Linked DNA regions of Luteolibacter yonseiensis. Each later gene encodes a partner of the first gene's protein in a complex. Links are inferred from orthologs where the notes say so. Each region holds a gene or a part of one and is shown in the gene's direction. Other genes may lie near its edges.

The links. The genes of interacting proteins can lie anywhere in the genome.
Region 2: the proteins of xseB (region 1) and xseA are in contact, whole or in part, in a cryo-EM structure (PDB 8TXR), measured with the Escherichia coli proteins. The link is inferred for Luteolibacter yonseiensis from one-to-one orthologs.

What each region holds. Positions count from the first base shown.
Region 1 is NZ_JAENIK010000011.1:189,680-194,179, forward strand. The notes cover bases 1,568-4,500. They hold xseB (exodeoxyribonuclease VII small subunit), read left to right. Parts: upstream 1,568-2,834; coding sequence 2,835-3,167; downstream 3,168-4,500. Other genes in these bases: JIN84_RS10525 (hypothetical protein), read left to right, coding at 1,568-2,829; dxs (1-deoxy-D-xylulose-5-phosphate synthase), read left to right, coding at 3,148-4,500. In the rest of the region: JIN84_RS10520 (sigma-54-dependent transcriptional regulator), read left to right, coding at 1-972; more of JIN84_RS10525, read left to right, coding at 1,003-1,567. UniProt on the Escherichia coli protein: Bidirectionally degrades single-stranded DNA into large acid-insoluble oligonucleotides, which are then degraded further into small acid-soluble oligonucleotides.
Region 2 is NZ_JAENIK010000011.1:1,143,642-1,149,322, forward strand. Bases 1,691-4,561 are described here. They hold xseA (exodeoxyribonuclease VII large subunit), read left to right. Parts: upstream 1,691-2,325; coding sequence 2,326-3,798; downstream 3,799-4,561. Other genes in these bases: JIN84_RS14580 (flavin reductase family protein), read left to right, coding at 3,795-4,400. Outside these bases: JIN84_RS14565 (hypothetical protein), read left to right, coding at 1-262; JIN84_RS14570 (cellulase family glycosylhydrolase), read right to left, coding at 338-1,648; JIN84_RS14585 (nidogen-like domain-containing protein), read left to right, coding at 4,582-5,681. UniProt on the Escherichia coli protein: Bidirectionally degrades single-stranded DNA into large acid-insoluble oligonucleotides, which are then degraded further into small acid-soluble oligonucleotides.

The sequences.
Region 1 (4,500 bases):
GTGAAAAAAAATCACAAGCTGGACCGGCTTATCGGGAAATCCCCGGCGATCAAACGCGTTTCCGAACTCATCCAGCAGGTGGCCGCCACCCGGGCCACCGTGCTCATCGAGGGGGAGTCCGGAACGGGCAAGGAAGTGGTGGCGCACACGCTGCACCATCTTTCCGGGCGGCCGGCGGCGAAGCTGGTGATCGTCCACTGTGCCGCCCTCTCGGCCCAGTTGCTGGAAAGTGAGTTGTTCGGGCACGAAAAGGGGGCGTTCACCGGCGCGGCCCAGCGCAGGATCGGGCGGTTCGAGCAAGCGGACGGAGGCACGCTTTTCCTGGATGAGATCGGTGAGATCGATGCGGCGACGCAGGTGAAGCTGCTGCGGGTTCTCTCGGAGCGGACGCTGGAGCGGGTCGGCTCGAATTCACCTATCAAGGTGGACGTGCGGGTGGTGGCGGCGACCAACAAGAATCTCAAGGAACTGGTGGCGAAGGGCGCATTCCGCGAGGATCTCTATTTCCGCCTGAACGTGGTGAAGGTGGAAATGCCTCCCCTGCGGGACCGGCGTGAGGACATCGTCCTGCTGGCAAACAGCTTCCTCCAGGAATTCGCCAAGGAAAACGACCGCCCGGTGAAGCCCCTGACGGACGAGGCGCTGGCCTTGCTGGTCAAATACAACTGGCCGGGCAACGTCCGGGAACTGCGCACCGCCATCGAACACGGCGTGGTGATGAGTAACGATTCCGTCATCGACGTGCGGCATTTGCCGCAGTTCCTGCATTTCCAAGGCCAGGGACTGGTGGAATCCCCGCCGTTGGACAAAATGGCCCTTGATGGAGGGGCGGATTTCAACTTGCATGCGCTCGAAACCAATACGATCCGCTCCGCCCTCTCGCTTGCTGGTGGAAACCGCACGCGCGCCGCGGATCTGCTCGGTGTCAGCCGCAGAACCCTGCAGCGCAAGCTGAAAGAACTCGGTCTCTGAAAACCAGCGACTGCCTATCCCCATTTCTTCATGAGTACCACTTCCTCCCAACTCGACACCGGCATCATCATCCGCCGCAGTCTGTTTCTTCTGTTGTTGTTGATCCTCACGCTGGGAAACCTCTTTGTCCTCTTCCGGGGCTTGAGCACGCCACAAGGCATGGATCAGGCCCAGATCGCCCGGGAAATCGCCCGGGGCAATGGCATCACCACGAAAATGATCCGTCCGGTCGCCTACTACCAGGCCCAGAAGGCGGACGAGGGCAGCGTGCCGATGGTGCATTTTCCCGACACCTACCACTCTCCGCTCAATCCGCTGCTGAACGCCGCCGTGCTGAAAATCATTGGTGCGGACGATGCGAACAAGTGGCAGATGTCCCCCAGCGAGTGGATTTATCCGCTGGACCGGGTGATCGCGGCGGTTTCAGTGCTGTTTTTCCTGATGTCCATCGGGGTGAACTACTTGTTGGTTTCGAGGATATTCGATCCGAAGGTGGCGGGTGTGTGCGCCATCCTGATGCTCTTTTGCGAGACGTTCTGGAATGTTTCGATGAGCGGGCTGCCGCAGATGCTGATGTTGCTGCTGTTCTCATGTGGGATTTATTTCGTATACCGGGCGGTGGAAGCCTCTACGGAGGGACGCATCCCATTCGCGCCCGCTGTCATCGCCGGATTGTTTTTCATGCTGCTGGCGCTGACCCACTGGATGACGGTGTGGATCTCGCTCGGATACATCATCTTCGCGGCGGTTTACTTCCGTCCGCGCGGCTTTGTGGGACTCACGGTCCTGGCGATGATCCTGATCCCGGCCGCCTTGGTGATGGTGAGGAACCAGGACATCTCCGGCTCCCCGTTCGGCACCGCATTCCTGACGCTCTATAACGGTCTTGGCAACGGGACTGAAGGGGCGGTGATGCGGAATTCCGACCTCCAGGCCCAGCCGTTGATTCTTGATGGATTGATCATGAAAATCGTCCGGACCACCTTGCTGCAGACGACGGACATCATTCCATTCCTGGGTGGTATTTTCGTGGCTCCCCTGTTTTTTCTTTCGCTGCTGCACCCGTTCAAGCGGGCGTCCATCGCGAATTTCCGCTGGGTGATCCTGCTGATGTGGGTGTTCGCCACGTTGGGCATGGGATTTTTCGGGATCTCCAAGGACGCTTTGGATCCCAACCAGATGCACCTCCTTTTCGCGCCCATCATGACCGCTTACGGCCTGGCGTTCATCTCCATCCTGTGGAGCCGGCTCGATGTGGTGGCCACCACTCCGATGTTGAAAAACCTGCACCATATCGTGGTGGTCTGCATCTGTGTCCTGCCGCTGGTCGCCTCCTTGCCGAACAAGGTTCAGATCGGCCTTCATTTCCGCGACCGCGGAGGTCACCCGAACTGGCCGCCGTATCTGGCCGGACCTCTGAACAGCAATGAAATGCTGAAAGGGTGGACCACCGAGAAGCAGGTGATCTTTTCCGACCAGCCATGGGCCACCGCATGGTATGCGGATCGGATAAGCATCTGGCTGCCTCCAACCCGCGAGGGATTTGAAAAGCTGGAAAACATCGCCGCCGAACTACAGACACCCGTCGCAGGCATTCTGATTTCCCCGTCATCGCACGGCTCGGGAAGCATCACCGATGTGATGGAAAATTATAAGGACTTCTCCGCGCTCGTGTTGAACGGGCGGGTCGCATCGACCACGAGTTCCTCCATGACCACCCTGGACGGCATCACGATTTACGACAAATCCCGTCGTCTCGAGGGGATCTCCAAACGCTATTCGAAACCAAACTTCCTGTCTTGGCCCGATCTGCTTTTCTATGCGGACAAGCAGATGTCCCAGCCCGTGCAGAAGTAACGACCATGCCCCGCCGCAAATCCACAGAGGAGGAAAACTCCGGCGAACCCACCTTTGAGCAGGCTTTGGGAAGTCTCGAAGCCATTGTCGACGCGATGGAGCATGAGCATCTCCCCCTCGAGGAGTTGGTGGAGCATTATGAAAAAGGTTCCGCCTTGCTCACCCGCTGCGAGGCGATCCTCCAATCCGCCCGTGGACGCATCGAGCTCATCACGCTCCGCAATCAAAGCGAAATTTCTCTGGATGCCGGCCTGAAATCTGCCGAACATCAGGGACTCCTCACCCCGACCGATCCGCCGGAGGATCCCGACGACGATAATGACATCCGCCTCTTCTAAGCCCCCAGCTCTCGGCCCGTTGCTTTCCACCATCCATTCGCCTGCTGATGTCAAACAGCTTGCGGACGACGAGTTGCCGGATCTCGCGGCGGAGATCCGCCATACACTGATCGACTGCCTTTCGAAGACTGGCGGGCACCTTGGACCGAATCTGGGAGTTGTGGAGCTGAGCGTCGCCCTGCACCGGGTGTTTTCCACCCCTCGGGACAAGTTTGTGTTTGATGTTTCCCACCAGGGCTACGTTCACAAGTTGCTGACGGGCAGGGCCGACCGCATCGATACGATCCGCACCTACAAGGGATTGAACGGATTTCTTCTCCGCAGCGAGTCGGAACACGATTCCTACGGCGCGGGCCACGCGGGAACCGCGCTTTCCGCCGCTCTCGGCATGGCCGCCGCCCGTGATCTCGCCGGCGGGGACAATCACATTGTCGCCGTTGCCGGAGATGCCGCCTTCACCTGCGGACCCACGCTTGAGGCGCTCAACAACATTGCGGAAACCACGAAGAAATTCATCGTCGTCCTCAACGACAACGAGTGGTCCATCGACAAGAACGTCGGTGCCATCGCCAGCTATTTCAACGCTCTCCAGACCCACTCCACCTATGCTTCGGTGCGCCGCCAGGCGGCGGATTTCGTGGAAAAGGTCGCGGGAAAGGCCGCCCGCACGCTCGCCCACCGTGTGGAGGAAGGCGCGAAGAACCTGCTCTTCCAGAACGTGCTCTTCGAGAAATTCGGCATGCGCTACTTCGGCCCCATCGACGGCCATGACCTGCCTCTTCTCATCCGGACCTTCGAACATCTCAAGACGTTGAACGAGCCGGTGGTGCTCCACATCATCACGGAAAAGGGACGCGGCTACCAGCCGGCGCTCGACAACCCGGGGAAATTCCACGGCCTCGGAACCTACAAGATCGAGGACGGCTCCACCGACGCCACCACGACCCCGACTTGCTCGGACCTTTTCGGCCGGACGGTCACCGACATGGCGAAGAAGGATCCGAAAATCGTGGCCATCACCGCCGCCATGCCGGGTGGGACCAAGCTGGAGATTTTCAAAAAAGAGCTGCCGGACCGTTATTTCGATGTCGGCATCGCCGAAGAGCACGCGGCGTTGTTCGCCTGCGGCCTGGCGACGGAGGGATTCCGTCCGTTTCTCGCGATCTACTCGACCTTCATGCAGCGCGCCTACGACATGATCGTGCATGACATGGCGCTTCAAGGACTTCCGGTCCGCCTGTGCATGGACCGCGGCGGCTTGTCCGGCGATGACGGCCCTACCCACCACGGACTTTTCGATATCGGTTATCTGCGCCACATTCCCGGCATCATC
Region 2 (5,681 bases), 950 kb from region 1 along the record:
TGCCAATTCCATTTTTGATACCTATAAAAAATTGATGGCCATGAATATTGACTACGAAGGTTATAATGTCGCTATTGTCGCGATGAATACTAAACTTTCATTTATTGGTGCGGCTTTATATGCGCTTCGGAAGCGAAACGTAAGGATGGTGTATTCGGTTCCGAAAGAGTATAATTCGCTCTACTGTAAGGGAGCTGGCGATATCAGCGAATTCGATATTACGGAAATGATCAAAGATGCTAGAACTATAAAAGTGCGGTAGTTGGTGCTCCGTTTTTTTGATTGAAGCTATACATTGATTTATGTGCGCAATAAATTATCAGTTGAAATTAATAATTTATCGATGCTCAAAAATTAGATACGTTGGTGTCCCATCTGCTTCGATTAAGATTTTTTCGTTTCCGATTTTGTGAGCGGTAAGTAGATTTGTTATTTCCGAAGTAAGAGGCATTCTCTGCACTCCCACCACTTTCCCCGGAATGTTCTCCAGCGTTGTCGTGAACGTTTTCCCCTCGCCCGTCGGGCTCCACACCGCCCAGACGATTTTGCCGGCGTCGTTCCGGTATTCCTGAACGCGGAGCTGGGCGGGTTGGTTGGTGATGATTTTCTCGAAGCGGCAGTCGCCGAGGACCTGTTGCAGGTGGGCGAGGGCGTGGAAGGAGGGTTTGGGTTTGAAATGGCGGGTGAGGCCGGCGCTGGCGTGGACGCCGGGTTGGTCGTCGTCGTTGAAAAAATAGACGTAGGCGCGCTGGACGGGCATGGAGGAGAATACGAGGAGGGAACGGACGAGCCATTGGGCCTGCTGGGTGTCGGTGACGCCCTGCCACTTTACGAAGTCGCCGGTAGTGGCGTTCGGCTGGGTGGTGGAGTCGTAGCCGAACTCGGTGATCCAGATGGGTTTGCCGGGTGTGTGGGCGTCCCGCCATTTGCAGAGTTTTTCCACGTCCTGGAGGTAGTTCGGGAGTTTCGGGTCTTCGGGGAAACTCCGCTTCCACGTCGGCCAGCCTTCGAGTTGGGCGTAGGTGTGGACGTTCAGGACATCGAAGAGTTCGGGAAAGGCGGCGACGCAATCGACGGATTTCTCATAGTCACCGCTTTTGCCGGTGGTGAGATTACAGGTGGCGATTTTCAGTTTCGGATCGCCCGCGCGGATGCCGGTGGCCATGGCCTTGAAGATGCGGGTGTAGTCGGCATCGCTCCATTTCCCCGGCTCGTTGCCGATTTCCACGGAGTCCGTGAGCTTGCGGTTTCCGGATGGACCGAACTCCCTGGCGAACGCCTCGCCGTATGCGCGGGCATCCGCATCGATGTCCTTCCAGTCCTCGCGCTTGACGGACTCGAACATCAGGCAGGCGTCGATGTCCCATTTCTTTTCCCGCCACGAGCCATAGACGTGCTGCCAGTCCACGCCGTTTTTCGCGAAAGGGAATTTCGGTAACACGGCGGTTTCCTTGCCTAGATCCCACTCGACGGGATGGTAATCCCGCACCACGCCGGAGACCGGGCGGTAGAGTTCGGGCTTGAACTGAACGGTGTGGCCGTTCAGCCCGATGAAGTCCCGCATCAGCGGGCGATGCCCGTCCGCTGATGCCGCGGTGGCAAGGGAAAGCGCGAGAACTGTGGAGCGAAGCGGACCAGGGAACCACATGGGAGGAATCCAACCGTTTTTCCGCGCCGGAAAGGAGTTAAAAAACGCCGATCCGGTCCGCAATCATCGTCCTCCCGGAAGACTACCCGAAACAGCCGACTCTTGGGGGCGGAGGGATTGCGTGATGGGGGGGGGCTGCGCCGAGGGGGGCTGCATCTGCAGGGTGAGCACGCTGCGGAGGGCGTGTTGCTGGAGGGGGGCCAGAGCGGGGAGAGGAACTTGCAGCGGGGGGAGGAGGTGAACTGCGGGGGAGGCGGGGGAGGGAGTTTGGCTGGCGACCGGAGGAAAATCGTCCAATTGCAGCTCGGAAATTTTGGGAGGACCCTTCAATGGCTGCTGTTTGGTACTATCCTGCTTTTCAGCATTCGAGGGACGGAAGATTTCAAGCCCCATCAGGCTGATGCACACGACCATCCCTGTTAGAAAAAGAGAGACGATAAGCCATCCGACAAACGAGGGAGTTCCGATCAGGTAAACCACCAAGAGCGCGAAAATGCCGCCCCACGCAAGAGCTGAAAGCAGGAGGAGCAGGATGACGTTCGAGCCTAAGTTGGTGAATTTCAACGTGCTCTATCTAGCGGGTTTCGCAATATTATCAATTTTTTCCCGACATACGCGATCGCGTGTGTGTTCTTTTGACCATTGGCGGGTCCGCCAAGGGCGTTATCACCTGCAATATGCGGTGTCCCGGTCCAAGAGCGGGATTTTTCGAGCGAACGGATCGTGTCTCAGAAGAGGATTTTCAGGCTCGAAAAAGTCACACTACCTGCGAGGTTCCGCACGTGGACTTGTTTTCGAAACCCCGGCCTTCCGAGCCGAAATCCCTTTCCGTGACCCAGCTGTTGCGGCGGATGAAAAATCTTCTGGAGGTCCAGATCGGCGAGACCTGGGTGGAGGGCGAGATTTCCAACATGCGGAAGCAGGCAAGCGGGCATTGGTATTTCTCGCTGAAAGACGAGGGCGCGCAGATTTCCTGCGCCATGTTCAACGCGAAGCGGCGGGAAGGAGCGGAGGCGCTGGTGGACGGCGCCAAAGTACGGGTCTTCGCGGAGGCGAGCGTGTATGAGGCGAGGGGACAGTTGCAGATCATCGTCCAGAAAGCGGAGCGCGCGGGGGCGGGGGATCTGCAGGCCCGATTCGAGGCCCTGAAGCGAAAACTTCATGCGGAGGGGCTTTTCGATGCCGACCGCAAGAAGCCGGTTCCGCCATTTCCCAAGACCATCGGACTCGTCACATCCGGCAGCGGCGCGGCGCTTCAGGACATTCTCAATGTGCTCGCACGGCGGGCTCCATGGGTACAGCCGGTGCTTTTTCCTGTGCGGGTGCAGGGCCGGGGGGCTGAGCTGGAAATCGCACAAGCTATTGAGAAAATGGGACGTCCGGAGGCGTTCGGCTATCCACGGTGTGACGTCCTCATCGTAGGGCGGGGCGGCGGCTCGATCGAGGATTTGTGGAATTTCAATGAGGAAGTCGTCGCGCGGGCCATCGCCGCATGTCCGATTCCGGTCATCTCCGCCGTGGGGCATGAGATCGATTTCACGATCGCGGACTTCGTGGCGGATCTCCGGGCTCCGACGCCCAGCGCGGCTGCGGAACTCGCCGTGGCGGATGGCGCGGAGCTGTCGGCCAGGCTCGCGCAGATCCGGCGGCGGATGACGCGGACGGCGCGCGAGCGGTTGGCCGGTGCGCAACTCGCGGTGGAGGCGCTGAAGCGTGGCGCGTTGCAGCGCGATGGCGAGAAACTGCTGCGTGAATCGGTCATGAGGGTGGATTCCGCACGGGGACAGCTTTCACATGGAACCAAACTCTCGTTGGAACGGCTGGCGGTGCGTCTCGGCGAGCTTCGCGCCCGTCACAAGGCATGCCATCCCGCCCGCATTCTGGAACGCCGGATGGATGCGGTGGCGGGGCTGCGCCGACGGTTGGAACGGACGGGCCGGGATATCCCGGTGCAGCGCGCGGAGCGTCTCGACCGGTTGCGCGGCCTCTTGCGCGCTCTGGGACCGGAGTCCGCGTTCCAGCGTGGATTTTCCATCACATTGGCGGCGGACGGAAAAATTGTGACCTCCGCGGCGGCGCTGAAGCCGGGAGAAATGATGCGCACGAAATTTGCCGACGGTGAAACGACCAGTATAGTCACCCCACGATGATCGAACTCGACCTCCTCACCACCCACGCCCACCGCGCTTATCCGATTCTGGCGGGGCTGGTCACCCCGCGCCCCATCGCATGGGTGACGACGCTCAATGAGGACGGCAGTGTGAACGCCGCGCCGTTCTCGTTTTTCAATGTGTTTGGCGACGAGCCACCACTGGTGATTTTCGCACCTGGCGACCGCCCGGACGGCTCGCCGAAGGACACCGCCCGAAACTGCCGCCGGACGGGCGAGTTCGTGGTCAATCTGGTGGACGAATCGCTCGCGGAAGTCATGAACCGCACCTCAGCCACCGTGCCCTATGGGGTGAGCGAGACGAAGCGGGAGAATCTGGAAACCGCGGCCTCTGCATCGGTCGCTCCCCCGCGCATCGCAGCGGCGCCTGCCGCATTGGAATGCAAGTTGCACTCCATCCAGCAGATTGGGGAAAACCGCCTTGTGTTTGGTATCGTCCACCGCGTGCAGGTAAAAGAGGAGTTATTTGATGTAGATACTTTGCGGATACGTGGTGATGTTTTCCATCCCGTGGGGCGGATGTCCGTGCCCAATTGGTATTGTAAAACGAGCGATCTGTTCGAAATGATCCGTCCTCAGTGAGAACAGGTTGATGAATTCAGACTTGAACGTTTGGTTAGACTTGGCTGATATTTCCGTGTATGTCTTGTTGCTCCCGGTGTCAGAACAGAGTTGTGACACCCCGTTGTCCCGGGGCGGATGAAGACATAGGATCACGATGGATGGAACCCTCAGGCACCGCTGCCACGAGCCGATTTTTCTGATGAAAAACGTCGGGCGGAGGATTGTGGATGGCCGGCTCTTTTTGTCAGTCGCCGGCGTTTGGTCGATGATGGGATATGCCAGCGCCCAATCCACGGTTCCATTGCGCATCACCCCCATGGAGCCGGGGTGCTACCTGCTGGACTGGCAGGCACAGGAACAGAAGACCCACATGCTGGAAGGAAGCAGGGACCTGGTTACCTGGAAAGGCATCAGCCGGGTGGTCGAGGGATCGGGAAACGCACGTTCGCTGCTCTTTGAAGGTTCCGAATCCACTTACTTTTTCCGTCTTCGGGAGGGCGCGATCCGTCCGGGTTTCAACGCGGTGGAACTTCCTCCGAACGATGATTATTCCTCAAACGCGCGGTTGTTGCCGTTTGTGGTGAACTTCCTGGGCACCGACTATGGTGCCTGTTATGTGAACAACAATGGCAACATCACCTTCGGTGACAATTTGTCCGTCTTCACTCCCGAAGATCTCCGGACGATCAACGCACAGATTCTGGCCCCGTTTTGGGCGGATGTGGATACCAGGGCGGAGGGTTCCGGAGTCATACACTTTTCAAAAAGCCATGATGCCGCCGGGTTCGTCCAGGAATACGTGGACGGGCACCGGGCTTTCGGGGCGACTTACAGCGAAGTCGGCCACTTCGACCTGCATCCGGACAAACTCAACAGCTTCCAAATCGTCATCATCGAACGGGAGGATACCGGGGCCAGGAACTTCGATGTCGAGTTCAACTACAACAGGATCGAGTGGGAGGCGGGGGATGTGGACGGGGAGGACGGATATGGCGGACTGTCCGCGCGGGCCGGTATCGCAGGCCGCGGACCCAAGCCGGCGAACCAGAAATTCGCGATGGAGGTGGAAGGATCCGGAGTGCCCGGCGCTTTCCTTGACAAGATACGTTCGTCAGGTGCGGAGAACACCGGATCAGGTTTGGTCCATCGGACATGGAATTCGGATGTGCCGGGAAGACTTCGGTTTGAATTCCGGAATGGAGCGCTCTTCGGTGCCATGCGCGTGAACGCGGGGGCGGATGTCACATTGCCGTATGGTGCGTCAGGGAGCATCCAGCTTCAGGGCGAGGTGTTTCTGGC